3 regions of the Kitasatospora sp. NPDC096077 genome follow, and region 2 is predicted to be linked to each of the others. Evidence: riboswitches for the same ligand, from Rfam matches in the RefSeq annotation. Region 2 holds a riboswitch; each other region holds the start of a gene.
What was found. Region 2 has a riboswitch for cyclic di-AMP ahead of ABTZ03_RS12135 (transglycosylase family protein). Riboswitches for the same ligand answer to the same signal wherever they lie in the genome.

Region 1 (3,798 bases), on a different contig from region 2:
CGCCCCCGGCAACGGCTGGGCGAAGGTCGAGCGCTACCTCGACCCCACCCCGGGTTTCGGCCCCGAGCAGTACCCCGCCGACGGCCGCGGTGACCAGGACGGCGCCCGCCGCACCTACTTCGGCACCGGCGAGCCCTCCTCGGCACGCTTCCTGCTCTACTCGGCCACCGGCTGGGACGCCGGCGGCACCGGCACGCCCGTCCTGCTGGTCCACGGCGCCAACGACAACGCCGACCGGGCCTGGGCGAACCCGGGGGAGAGCGGCACCTGTGGGGCGTCCGCCTGCCCCTCCACCGGCCTGGCCCAGTACCTGGCCAGCACCGGCCGCCGGGTCTTCGCCGTCGGCTTCGCCCACAAGCAGGGCGACAACCTGCTCCAGGCCCAGGCCGTCGGCGACGCGCTCGCCCTGATCCGGGCCCGGCTCGGCGTCCCCCGGGTCGACGTGGTGGCCTGGAGCAAGGGCGAGGTGGCGGCCCGGGCGTACGTGTCCTCGGTGCGCCCGGCGCGGGGACAGGCGTACGCGGGCGACGTGCGCCGCCTGATCACCCTCGGCGGGCCGAACGGCGGGCTCGACTACGTCTACGCACACGGCTGGGACTTCGACCTGGCCACCTGGCCGGCCTGCGGGGGCACCGCCAACGCGCCCTCCCCGCACCTGTACATGACCTGTTACGGAACGTACACGGCGCAGCCCTGCCTCGGCGTGCTGCCGACCGGCGGCAGCGACTGCTACCCGGGCCAGCGCCAGCTGCTGGCCCGCTGGGACGCGACCTACGGGGTGGACACCACCGCCCAGGACTGGTGGACCACCTACTACGGCGGCCAGGGCTTCTACACCTCCGGCCAGGGCATCCAGGCGGCCGTCGACGCCGGCTCGCTGATCGCGCCGCTCCAGCGGGCCGGGATCCCGGCCTCGGTGCCCACCTACCTCCTCGCGGGCGGGTCGGCCGACATCCCGGGCGTGCTGAACGAGAACCGCGGACCTAGCGACGGCATCGTGTTCACCGCGAGCGCCCTGGACACCACCGGCATCGCGACGGTCGGCGGCACCCGGCTGCTCACCGGGCTCAACCACCTGGAGCTGGCCTGGGCGCCGGACGCCGAGGCCCAGGTCGCCGCCTGGCTCGGCTGAAGCTCCGGCCGTGCCCTTGGCCGAGCCCTTGGCTGATCCCTTCGCCGAGTCCCCGGTCGAACTTCGGTCGAGCCCTTGGGTGAGCCTCCGGGCACCGCCCGGGGATTGATCAACTCGCCGACCACGCAGCGTCGTTGATCGACACCACTGTGAGCTGTGCGACAACCGGCCGGATCCAGTTGTCCGTTCACGGACGGACTGCCTAGCCTGCAACGGTCGTCCGCCGTCGCGGACCCCGCCGCCGGGACGCCGAGTCCCGTCCACCCGCCGGCGGGCACTCGAGCACCACAGCGGACGGGAGCGGGGGAACCAAGGTCAGCGCCCGGCCCGTACGCACCAGCGTGCGGGCCGTGGCTAGGGGTGAAGCCGCTCCACAGGCGGCCGGGCAACTGCAGCCCGAATCCGACAGCTCACCTCGCAGGCGTCGCAGAGGACCCGCCATGCACCAGCCTGCCGGGCGCCGTCGCGCGCCCCGCCACGCCCGTCCCTCCCACCGCGGCCGTAACGCCGCCCTCGCCGCCACCGGCGCGATCGCGATCACCGGCGCCGGCCTGTTCGCGCTGCCGTCCGGCGCCCAGGCCGCCACCGCCCCGACCGTCACCCAGGACCGGCTCGCCCCCGCCGCCATGGTCGCCGGCCAGGCCACCACCGCTTCGCTGGCCCTGCACTCCTCGTCCTGCGTCACCGCGAAGACCGTCGGCGTCGGCGTCCGCGACGCCCGCGGCACCAACCTGGACTTCCCGGGCAACGCGAGCAACGTGCAGATATGCCCGAGCGGGTTCAGCTTCACCAGCGGCGCGCGCACCCTGCCCGCCGGGACGTACAATCAGTTCGGCTTCTGGCAGGACCTCGGCGGCGCCTGGCACAACCTGCCCTCGCAGCAGCTGGTGGTCTCCCGCGCCGGTACCGCGACGCCGACCCCGACCCCGGCGCCGACCCCGACCGCCAAGCCGTCCCCGACCCCGGTCCCGACCACCGCCCCCACCGCGCAGCCCTCCCCGAGCGTCACCCCGACCCCGACCCCGAGCGCCACCGCGACCCCGAGCACCCCGGCGCCGTCCTCCCCGATCGCCGGCAAGTCGCTGACCTGGTCCGACGAGTTCAACGGCCCGATCGCCTGGGGCCAGCGCTGGGTCGGTGACAAGAGCACCGCGTACAAGTACGGCAACCACAACCCGGGCGACAACAAGCTCGACTGGCTGAACAAGAACAACGTCACCGTCGCGAACGGCGTCGCCACCTTCACCGCCACCCCGGGCGGGCCCGCCCTGGAGAACGGCCAGCAGTCCTGGAACACCGGTTTCCTGACCACCGAGGGCTCCGCGGAGGGCTTCCAGGTCAAGACCGGCGACTACGCCGAGGCCCGGGTCAAGATGCCCTCCGTGGCCGGCGCCTGGCCCGCCCTGTGGACCTGGAAGAACGGCAACGGGGAGATCGACTCCTTCGAGTACCACCCGGACAACCCGAACCTGCTGGAGCTGACCAACCACGTCAACCCCAGCAACCCGGAGTACTACACCGACGCCAAGGCCGTCGCCGCGGACCAGTGGGTGACCATCGGCACCTACTACGGCGCCAACTCGGTGGACTGGTACGTCAACGGCGTCAAGGTGTACTCGGACAACAAGGGCGTGGGCGCCAACTTCTCGGCGTACCTGATCCTCAACCTCTCGGTGAGCGCCGGAAAGTACCACCCGGCGCCGCAGGGGAACACCCCGATCAGCTTCTCCGCCGACTACGTGCGCGTCTACCGCTAGGCCGTCGCGTAGGCCGTCGAGGCCAGCCGACCCCCAGGACCAGCCGCTCTCAGGAACCGGCAGCCTCCCGACCTCCCCGAGGTCGGGCGGCTGCCGGTTCTTGCGTCTCCACCCGTGCTGTGCAGATGAATTGACGGGGCATCACGTCAGTGGACCCGGAGGTCAGGGCGCCAGGACCTGCCCGAGCCGGGCCGCGATCTGGTGCATCACCGGTACCAGCGCGGACTCCCCCGCCTGCTCCTCCAGGGCCCGGATCCGGGCCTCCGGGCCGGACACCGACAACGCGGTGGGTGTCGGCGCGCCGGGCACCGCGAGCGCGATGCAGCGGACGCCGATCTCCTGCTCCTGGTCGTCGACCACGTACCCGCGCTCGCGCGCCTCGGCGAGCTGGTCCATCAGCTGCTGCGGGTCGGTGAGGGTGTACTCGGTGTGCGCGGGAAGCGGGTTGGGGCCCAGGATCGCGCGTGCCTCGTCCTCCGGCAGCTGGGCGAGCAGCGCCTTGCCGACGCCGGTGCAGTGCGGCTGCACCCGCCGCCCGACCTCGGTGAACATCCGCATCGAGCGCCGCGACTGCACCTGCCCGACGTACACCACCTCGCCGCCCTCCAGCACCGCCAGGTTGGCGGTCTCGCCGGTGGCCTCCATCAGCTCGGCCAGGTACGGGCGGGCCCAGCTGCCGAGCAGGCGGCCGGCCGTCTCGCCGAGCCGGATCAGCCGGGGGCCGAGGGTGTAGCGGCGCGCGGTGTCCTGGCGGACGTAGCCCTGCTGGACGAGGGTGCGGACCAGTCGGTGGATGGTCGGCATGGGGAGGCCGGACGTGCTGGAGAGCTCGCTGAGGGTGGCGATCCCGCCGGAGTCGGCCAGCGCCTCCAGGAGTTGGAAGGCGCGCTCGACGGACTGCACGCCGCC
Region 2 (3,798 bases):
ACGCGCCGCCCCACGGGACACGTCAGGGCAACTGCGGGGGTTGGTGCGGGCGTTGAGCGAAGAATGTCCGGATTGTAGGCAAACGGCCCGGAGTCGCACGGCAGGAACACGGCCTCCGCACCACGGCCACCCGAAACCCGTACGGCAGCCGACTGCAGGCCTGACGGGCCGATGTCCTACGATCTCCGGCATGAGCACCGCAGCCATCCCGGGCGCGCCACTGCCCGTCCGCACTCCAGGTTCCCGTGCGCGGGGGCGCCACCGCCGCCCCGAGCGCCCCGAGATCCGCACCGGCTCGCCGGCCCTGGTGCTCGCCGTACCCGCGACCGCGGGGCCCGAGTCCCGTTCGGTCGTCGAGGAGTTGCTCTCGATCGTCCGCAGCGAGCACACCGGCGTCCAGGCCGCGGTCGGCTACCTGCCCGGCGGCGCCGAGACCGGGAGCACGGAGGAGCGCACCGTCGCGGAGCTGCTGGCGGCGGCCGCCGAGGCCGGACTGCCGACGCCCGTCGTGGTGCCGCTGGTGCCCGGTCCGCACGACTTCCTGACCGGGCTTCACGCCCTCGCCGCCGAGTACGGCGCGACCGTCACGGACACCCTGGGCCCGCACCCGCTGCTCGCCGAGGCCGTCCACGTACGACTGTCCGAGGCCGGGCTGGCCCGGGCCGACCGGGCCCGGCTGTTCGCCATCGCGACCGCCGCGGACGGCGTGGTCCTTACCACCGTCGGCGGCGAGGAGGCGGCCGCCGCGGCCGGGATCACCGGCGTGCTGCTGGCCGCCCGGCTGGCCGTCCCGGTCGTCGCCGCGGCGCTCGACGTGCCCGGCTCGGTCGCCGGGGCCGTCAACCACCTCAAGGAGACCGGCTCCCAGCGTCCGGCGCTGGCCCCGCTGGTGATCGGCCCGGAGGCGGACTCCGAGCTGCTCGCCACGGCCGCCGAGGAGACCGGCTGCCCGTCGGCCGCGCCGCTGGGCGCCTACTCGGCCGTCGGCCAGCTGATCGCCTCCACCTACCTGGCCGCCCTGCCGACGCCGACGGCCGAGGAGCTGGCCGAGGCCGAGGCGGAGGCCGCCACCACCGTCGGCGCCGGGGAGGGCTCCCGGCGGGCCCACGCGGCCGCCGAGGGGCCCGTGGAGGGCTGACGGAGGCCCGTCCGCGCACCCGCGACGGCGTCGCGGCCACCCCACACCACCGAAGGGCCCGGAACGATCGCGTTCCGGGCCCTTCCGGCGTGCGCGGATTGCCCCGCAGGAGAGTTAAGCGGTCAATGCGGCGCAATGTCCGTTTCCGGCGCCTTTGTCGATGAATAGCCCGCGCGCTGTCGCGCCCGCGCTCCGCCGTCGCTCCCCAGGTTCCACCGCACGCCCCCATTGCGCTTCAACACTCCGTCACTTCACTTCTGAGGCGGAGCCAGTTATGAGAATCCAGCGCGACATTGCCGGTAAATGATCAATTTCGATCATGAATTACGGCCCATTTGGCATTCCACACTAAACCGTGATGCGCATCACAGGTATTTGCAGTTTGAACTTAAGTCTGCTTAACGTGCTCCCCGTTCGTGACCACACGGACCCAGTTCATCCGCGACGCCGAGTCCTGCCGTCGGATGTCCTGGCAGCGCGAAAACGCATCACGGCAGGAGCGGGGGAACCACAGGTAAGTCGCCCCGGACCATTTCCCGGAAACGGTCCAGGGCTAGGGGTGAAGCCGCGCAGAAGCGCGGCCGGGCAACTCCAGCCCGAATCCGACAGCTCACCTCGCAGGCGTGGGAGAGGACCGCGTCTTCATGCTGCCTTCCAACGGCAACCGCCTGTCCAGCCGCACCCGTCGCGTCATCGCCGCCCTCGGCGTCGCCGGCGTCGGCCTCACCGTCCCCTGCCTCACCACCGGCACCGCCAACGCCGCCCCGGTCTCCACCTGGGACAAGGTCGCCCAGTGCGAGAGCACCGGCAACTGGAGCATCAACACCGGCAACGGCTTCTACGGCGGCCTGCAGTTCACCTCCAGCACCTGGGCCGCCTTCGGCGGCACCGCCTACGCCCCGCAGGCCAACCAGGCCACCAAGGACCAGCAGATCGCCGTCGCCGAGAAGGTCCTCGCCTCGCAGGGCCCCGGCGCCTGGCCGGTCTGCTCGGTCCAGGCCGGGCTGACCAAGGGCGGCGCCGCGGCGTCCGTCGACACCTCGGCCGGCGCCTCCACCGGTGCCGCCGCCGGTGCCACCAGCAAGCCCGCCGCCAAGCCCGCCCAGGGCGGCTCCCAGGCCGCGAAGCCCGCCAAGCCGGCCGCGCCCGCCCAGGACCAGGCCCAGGCCTCCGGTGACTCCGCGTCCGCCACCCCGTCCACCGGATCCGCCGACAGCACCTGGGCCCAGAAGCGCCAGGCGCAGGCCCAGGCCGGCGGCTACACCGTCGTCGACGGCGACTGGCTGTCCACGATCGCCGACAAGCACAACGTCCAGGGCGGCTGGCAGCGGCTCTACGAGCTCAACCGCGGCACCCTGACCGAGGGTCCGGACACCATCTACCCGGGTCAGCAGCTGACCTTCGGTGACGGCGGCGCGGCCCAGGCCGGCCAGGCCTCCGGCACCGCCAAGTCCGGCTCCGACTTCACCTGGTTCGACCGCTCGCAGAAGTCCGGCCAGGCCTCGAACGGCGGTGCCGTGAACGCCAAGCCGATCGACCAGAGCAAGCCGTCCACCTCGAAGCCGGCCAAGCCCGCCGCCAAGCCGGCTCCCCAGACCCAGACCCAGACCCCGGCCCCGGCCGCCACCGGCAGCATGGCCGCCGCGGTCTCCTTCGCCCAGTCGAAGGTCGGCCAGGCGTACGTCTACGGCGGCACCGGCAACGGCGGTTGGGACTGCTCCGGCCTGACCCAGGCCGCGCTGCGCGCCGCGGGCATCAGCGTCCCGCGCGTCGCCGCCGACCAGGCCGCCGCCAGCACCCACGTCTCGCTGGACAGCCTGCAGCCGGGCGACCTGCTGTTCTGGTCGAACAACGGCCAGGACTCCGGCGTCTACCACGTCGCCATCTACATCGGCAACGGCCAGTACGTCGAGGCCGCCAACCCGAGCTCGGGCGTCCGTCTCCAGACCGTCGCCAACTGGGCCCCGGACTTCGCCGGCCGGGTCTGAGCCCGAGGTCGGCGTGCGGCCGACAGCCGACGGATGACGACTGACAGCTGACGGATTTCATCGACTGTCGGTCGTCAGCCGTCCACCGACCGCCCCGGGAAGAGTCTGGTCGCTCTCCCCGGGGCTTCGGCGTACCCGGGAGACCGGCCTCCGCATGGTCAAACCCCGCCCCGGCAGGCATGCTGCTGCTCTGCACCCGAGGAGGAGTCACCATGGCCCAGGTCACCATCACCCTCGACGCGAACCTCGCGATCGACGCGATGCTGCTCTCCGGCACCAAGAACCCCCAGGACGCCGTCGAGCTGGTGGTCCGCGACTACCTGGCCCGCGGCCGCCGCACCGGGACCCGGACCGGCGACGCCGCCGACGGCCACCGGGTCAGCACCGACCGCCCGACCGCCCAGGAGGGCTGACCCGGGCCGCCCAGGAGGGCTGAGCCGGACCGCACGCGAACGGGCCCCGGAAGGCAACCGCCCTCCGGGGCCCGTCAGTTGACGCGACCCACCAGCCTCAGCGCGCGCAGGCCCCGGTGGACCCCCGCATCACCAGCTCCGGCTGGAACATGAACTCCCCGCGCTGGGCGGCGTTCCCGCCGACCTCCTCCAGCAGGGCGTCCACCGCCGCCGTCGCCATCGCCTCGACCGGCTGCCGGATGGTCGTCAACGGCGGCTC
Region 3 (3,798 bases), on a different contig from region 2:
ACCCGGACGGCGATGAGCCGCCGTAGTTCGGCGAGCCCGCCGCTGACGTGCTTGTACAGCGAGGGGGTGGCGACCCCGGCGCGGGCGGCGACGGAGGCGAGGGTGAGGGCCTCGGTGCCCTGGTCGTCGATGAGGGCGAGGGCGTGGTCGACGACCTGCTCGGGGGTCAGTCCTACGCGGGGCATGGTGGTGGGCTCTCCGGGGGGCGAGGGGTCAGGCGAGTTCGGCGAGGAAGGGCAGCAGGGCGTCGGCGACGGCCCGCGGGTTGTCGGCCATCGGGTAGTGCCCGGACCCCTCGATCATGACCTTCCGCGCGCCGAGCTTCTCGGCCTGGAGGTCGGCGACGGCCTCGGGCTTCGGGAAGTCGGGGTCCTTGCTGCCCATCAGCACCAGGGCGGGGCAGCGGACGGCCGCGCACCAGCCGATCGGCGCGGAGTCGCCGGTGACGTGGCCTCGGGTGGCGGTCCTGCGGCCGGGGGTGTGCAGGGCGGCGACCAGCCCGTCCACGTAGCCGTCGAGGTCGGCGGGGCGGGGGCCGGGGAAGGCCATCTTGCGGAGGTAGTAGCCCCAGATGCCGGGCCACCGGACCATCGCGGCGCCCATCACGACCATGACGCCCTTCATCAGGGCGTTGGCCCGGTGCTCGACGAAGGCGTCGATCAGCGCGATCCCGGCGACCCGCTGGGGGGCGTCCCCGGCGATCTTGACGACGGTCGCCCCGGTGTAGGACTGGCCGACCAGGACGGCCCGTTCGATGCCGAGGTGGTCGAGCAGGGCGAGGACGTCGGTGGCGACGGCGGCGGGGCTGTAGTCGTCCCAGGCGATCGAGGACTCGCCGAAGCCGCGCACGTCCATGGTGACGACCCGGTGCCCGGCCGCGGTGAGCAGCGGGTGCAGGTGCCGGTAGGCGCGGCGGGAGTCGAGCATTCCGGGGAGCAGGACGACGGGGGTGCCGTCGCCCTGCCGGGTGTCGTCGTACGCGAGCCGGCCGCCGGTGACGTCGAGGTACTGGGTGCTCGGGGTGGTGGTGCCGTTCATGGTGGGCCTCCGCTGGCTCGCTCGTTGCTGCCGATAGCCATAAAGCTAAGGCTAATAGCCTTAGCCGTCAAGCCCTCGCGAAAGCCTCCGGCAACCCCGGGCGACCCCGCTCAGGGCCCCTCGACCCGGAACGGGTCGTGCTCGCTGAGCAGCTTCTCCAGCCGGGCCTGGTCGACCCGGGCGACGGTGTCCGTGGACTCCTGCCGGTCCCGGATCACCTTGGCCAGCGTGAACGAGGAGGTGACGGTGTAGAGGAGGCCGATCCCGAGGAAGGCCCGGGTCCAGCCGCCGACGGGCAGGTAGGCGATCCCGGCGGCGAGGGCCACGGCCGAGATGGCGAAGGAGAGGACGGCCTGGGCGTAGTACGCGGCCGTGGTGCGTGACTGCATCGGTGCGCTCATGGCGTCAGGATGCGGGCGTCCGGCCGGATCGCACATGAGTAGGAGTACTCAGATGGGGCCGGTTGATTGAAGGGTCGTTCGTTGACGTCCGATCACCTGGTCCACAGCCGTCCCGGACGGATGGCTTGGAATCAGAGCCTCCTAGGATTAACGTTTGATAACGCAGCGCGGTCGTCAACGCCGTACCCAGACGGCACCGTGCGCCGTCGCCTAATCCCGCCGACCGGCCTCCGGGCAGGTCAGGGAGCCGGGGAACCACGTTCCTTGGGGTGAATCGGCGGGGCCCCGGCCCGGCCGTAGGAGACCTTCCTGCTCCGAACCCGTCAGCTAACCCGGTAGGCGCGAAGGAAGGAAAGGAGCGCGCCTCCGTGGCGTCGACGCACACCCCGGCACACCCGGCCGGCCCCGCAGCCGGTACCCAGCTCCTCGACCACCCCGTCCCGGACAGCCCCGAGGCGCTCGCACCGGAGGCCGAGGCCAACCGCCACCGGATGCCGCGTCAGACCCGCGGAGCCTCCCCGCTGCTCGGCGTCACCGCCGTCGCCGCCACCCTGGGCGCCACCGGCTTCGCCTCCGCGACCCCGGCCGCCGCGCCCGCCATCGAGGCCCAGGACGAGATCCCGGTCGCCCTGGCCGCCGACCCCGGCCTGGCGCTCGCCGCCCGGATCCAGCAGCAGGCCGACGGCCAGCGCACCGCCGCCGAGGAGACCGCCCGCGTGCAGGCCGCGCAGGAGGCGGAGGCCAAGGCCGCCGCCAAGGAGGCTGAGGCCAAGCGCGCCGCCGAGGAGGCCGAGCGGGTCAAGGCCGCCGCCCTCACCCTGCCGGTGAAGGACTACAGCCTCTCCGCCCACTACGGCCAGAGCGCCCGCTACTGGGCCCACCTGCACACCGGCCTGGACTTCGCCGCCGACACCGGCACCGCGGTCCACGCGGTCGGCCAGGGCACCATCACCTCGGCCGGCTGGTCCGGCGCGTACGGCTACCGGATCGTCGAGACCCTGCCCGACGGCACCGAGATCTGGTACTGCCACCTCTCCTCGATCATCAAGGGCTCCGGCAAGGTGACCGCCGGCCAGCAGATCGGCAAGGTCGGCGCGACCGGCAACGTGACCGGCCCGCACCTGCACCTGGAGGTCCGCCCCGGCGGCGGCGCCCCGGTCGACCCGGAGCCCTGGCTCCAGCAGCACGGCCTCAACCCGTGACCCGGTGAACCCGTAGCGGTCGGCAGTCGGCAGTCGGCAGTCGGCAGTCGGCGGTCGGCTGCCGGCGAACCCGTAGTCGAAGGCCCCGGACGCACGCGCGCACGCACGCGCGCACGCACGCGCGCACGCACGCGCGCACGCACGCGCGTCCGGGGCCTTCGCGGCACCTCACTCCGCCGGCAGCTGTGCCAGGTACGCGTCGATCTCCGCCGTCCCCGGCTCCGGCGCGAGCTCCGGGAACTCCTCGACCAGCAGCCGCGGCAGCCCGGGCACCGTCCACTCGCCGAGCAGGTCGAGCGCCGCTTCGGCCGCCGCCTCCTCGAACTCCTCGAAGCCCCCGGTCAGTTCGTCCGGCATCGGCCGCCCCAGCGCGTTCAGCTCGGCCAGGTTGCGGTAGCTGCGCCGCATCAGGCCCTGCTCCAGCAGCCGCCGCGCGCCGTCGGTGGCCATGCCGACCGACAGCACCCGGCCCGGCGCCCACCAGCCCTGCTCGTCCGGGTCGTCCAGCCATCCGGTCGGCGTCAGCGCCTGGTACCCGGCCAGGCGCTCGTCCTCGGTCAGTCCGGCGAAGCCCGCCAGCCAGTCCCGGACGGCTGCCGGGTCGGTCACGTCCACGTCGTGCGCGTGCAGCAGCACCGCGTACAGCCGGGGCCAGGTCACCAGGTCGGCGCGGTGCAGCAGCCCGACCGCCACCTCGCCCTGCCACTCGGCTTCGGCGTGCAGCCGCTCCTGCCGCTTGGCGTTGAGCCGCTTCGCGGCCCGCTGGTGGTCGACCAGCAGCCGCACCGCCTCGCCGTAGGCCAGCGGGTCCTGTTCCGGGGCGGGCTGGACGTAGAGGTGGAGCCGCTCGTACAGCAGGTGCTCCACCGCGGCGGAGGTCAGTTCGGGCCAGCCGTCGTGCATCCTGCCGTCGCCCAGTTCCAGCAGCGCGAGCACCGTGCGCAGCGGCTCCTCGGCCACCGGCGCCCGGTCCTCTCCGGCCGCCCAGGCGAGCAGGTCGGCGGCCCTGGTGCGCGGGGCGAGCCGCAGGTCTTCGTCGTTCATGTTCGAAACGGTAACCGCCGGGCGCGGGTAGGGTCGGCAGCCATGATCCCCGTGCGACTCACCGGCCCCCGGTTGGCCATCCGCGAGTACCACCACACCCCGGAGGAAGTGGA

Region 1: it holds a riboswitch for cyclic di-AMP, as region 2 does, so the genes downstream of both, ABTZ03_RS15435 (glycoside hydrolase family 16 protein) here and ABTZ03_RS12135 (transglycosylase family protein) in region 2, are expected to answer to the same signal.
Region 3: it holds a riboswitch for cyclic di-AMP, as region 2 does, so the genes downstream of both, ABTZ03_RS16035 (M23 family metallopeptidase) here and ABTZ03_RS12135 (transglycosylase family protein) in region 2, are expected to answer to the same signal.

The regions. Positions count from the first base shown of each region.
Region 1 covers NZ_JBEOSV010000013.1:156,427-160,224, forward strand. Annotated here, with positions in the region: gene ABTZ03_RS15430 (esterase/lipase family protein) at 1-1,132, shown strand, start outside; cyclic di-AMP (ydaO/yuaA leader) riboswitch at 1,457-1,564, shown strand; gene ABTZ03_RS15435 (glycoside hydrolase family 16 protein) at 1,573-2,889, shown strand; gene ABTZ03_RS15440 (IclR family transcriptional regulator) at 3,052-3,798, opposite strand, start outside.
Region 2 covers NZ_JBEOSV010000009.1:193,528-197,325, reverse strand. Annotated here, with positions in the region: gene ABTZ03_RS12140 (hypothetical protein) at 191-1,138, shown strand; cyclic di-AMP (ydaO/yuaA leader) riboswitch at 1,613-1,775, shown strand; gene ABTZ03_RS12135 (transglycosylase family protein) at 1,783-3,126, shown strand; gene ABTZ03_RS12130 (hypothetical protein) at 3,339-3,539, shown strand; gene ABTZ03_RS12125 (LacI family DNA-binding transcriptional regulator) at 3,637-3,798, opposite strand, start outside.
Region 3 covers NZ_JBEOSV010000014.1:128,259-132,056, forward strand. Annotated here, with positions in the region: gene ABTZ03_RS16020 (TetR/AcrR family transcriptional regulator) at 1-185, opposite strand, end outside; gene ABTZ03_RS16025 (alpha/beta fold hydrolase) at 214-1,038, opposite strand; gene ABTZ03_RS16030 (YiaA/YiaB family inner membrane protein) at 1,149-1,439, opposite strand; cyclic di-AMP (ydaO/yuaA leader) riboswitch at 1,637-1,795, shown strand; gene ABTZ03_RS16035 (M23 family metallopeptidase) at 1,808-2,641, shown strand; gene ABTZ03_RS16040 (hypothetical protein) at 2,810-3,685, opposite strand; gene ABTZ03_RS16045 (GNAT family N-acetyltransferase) at 3,728-3,798, shown strand, end outside.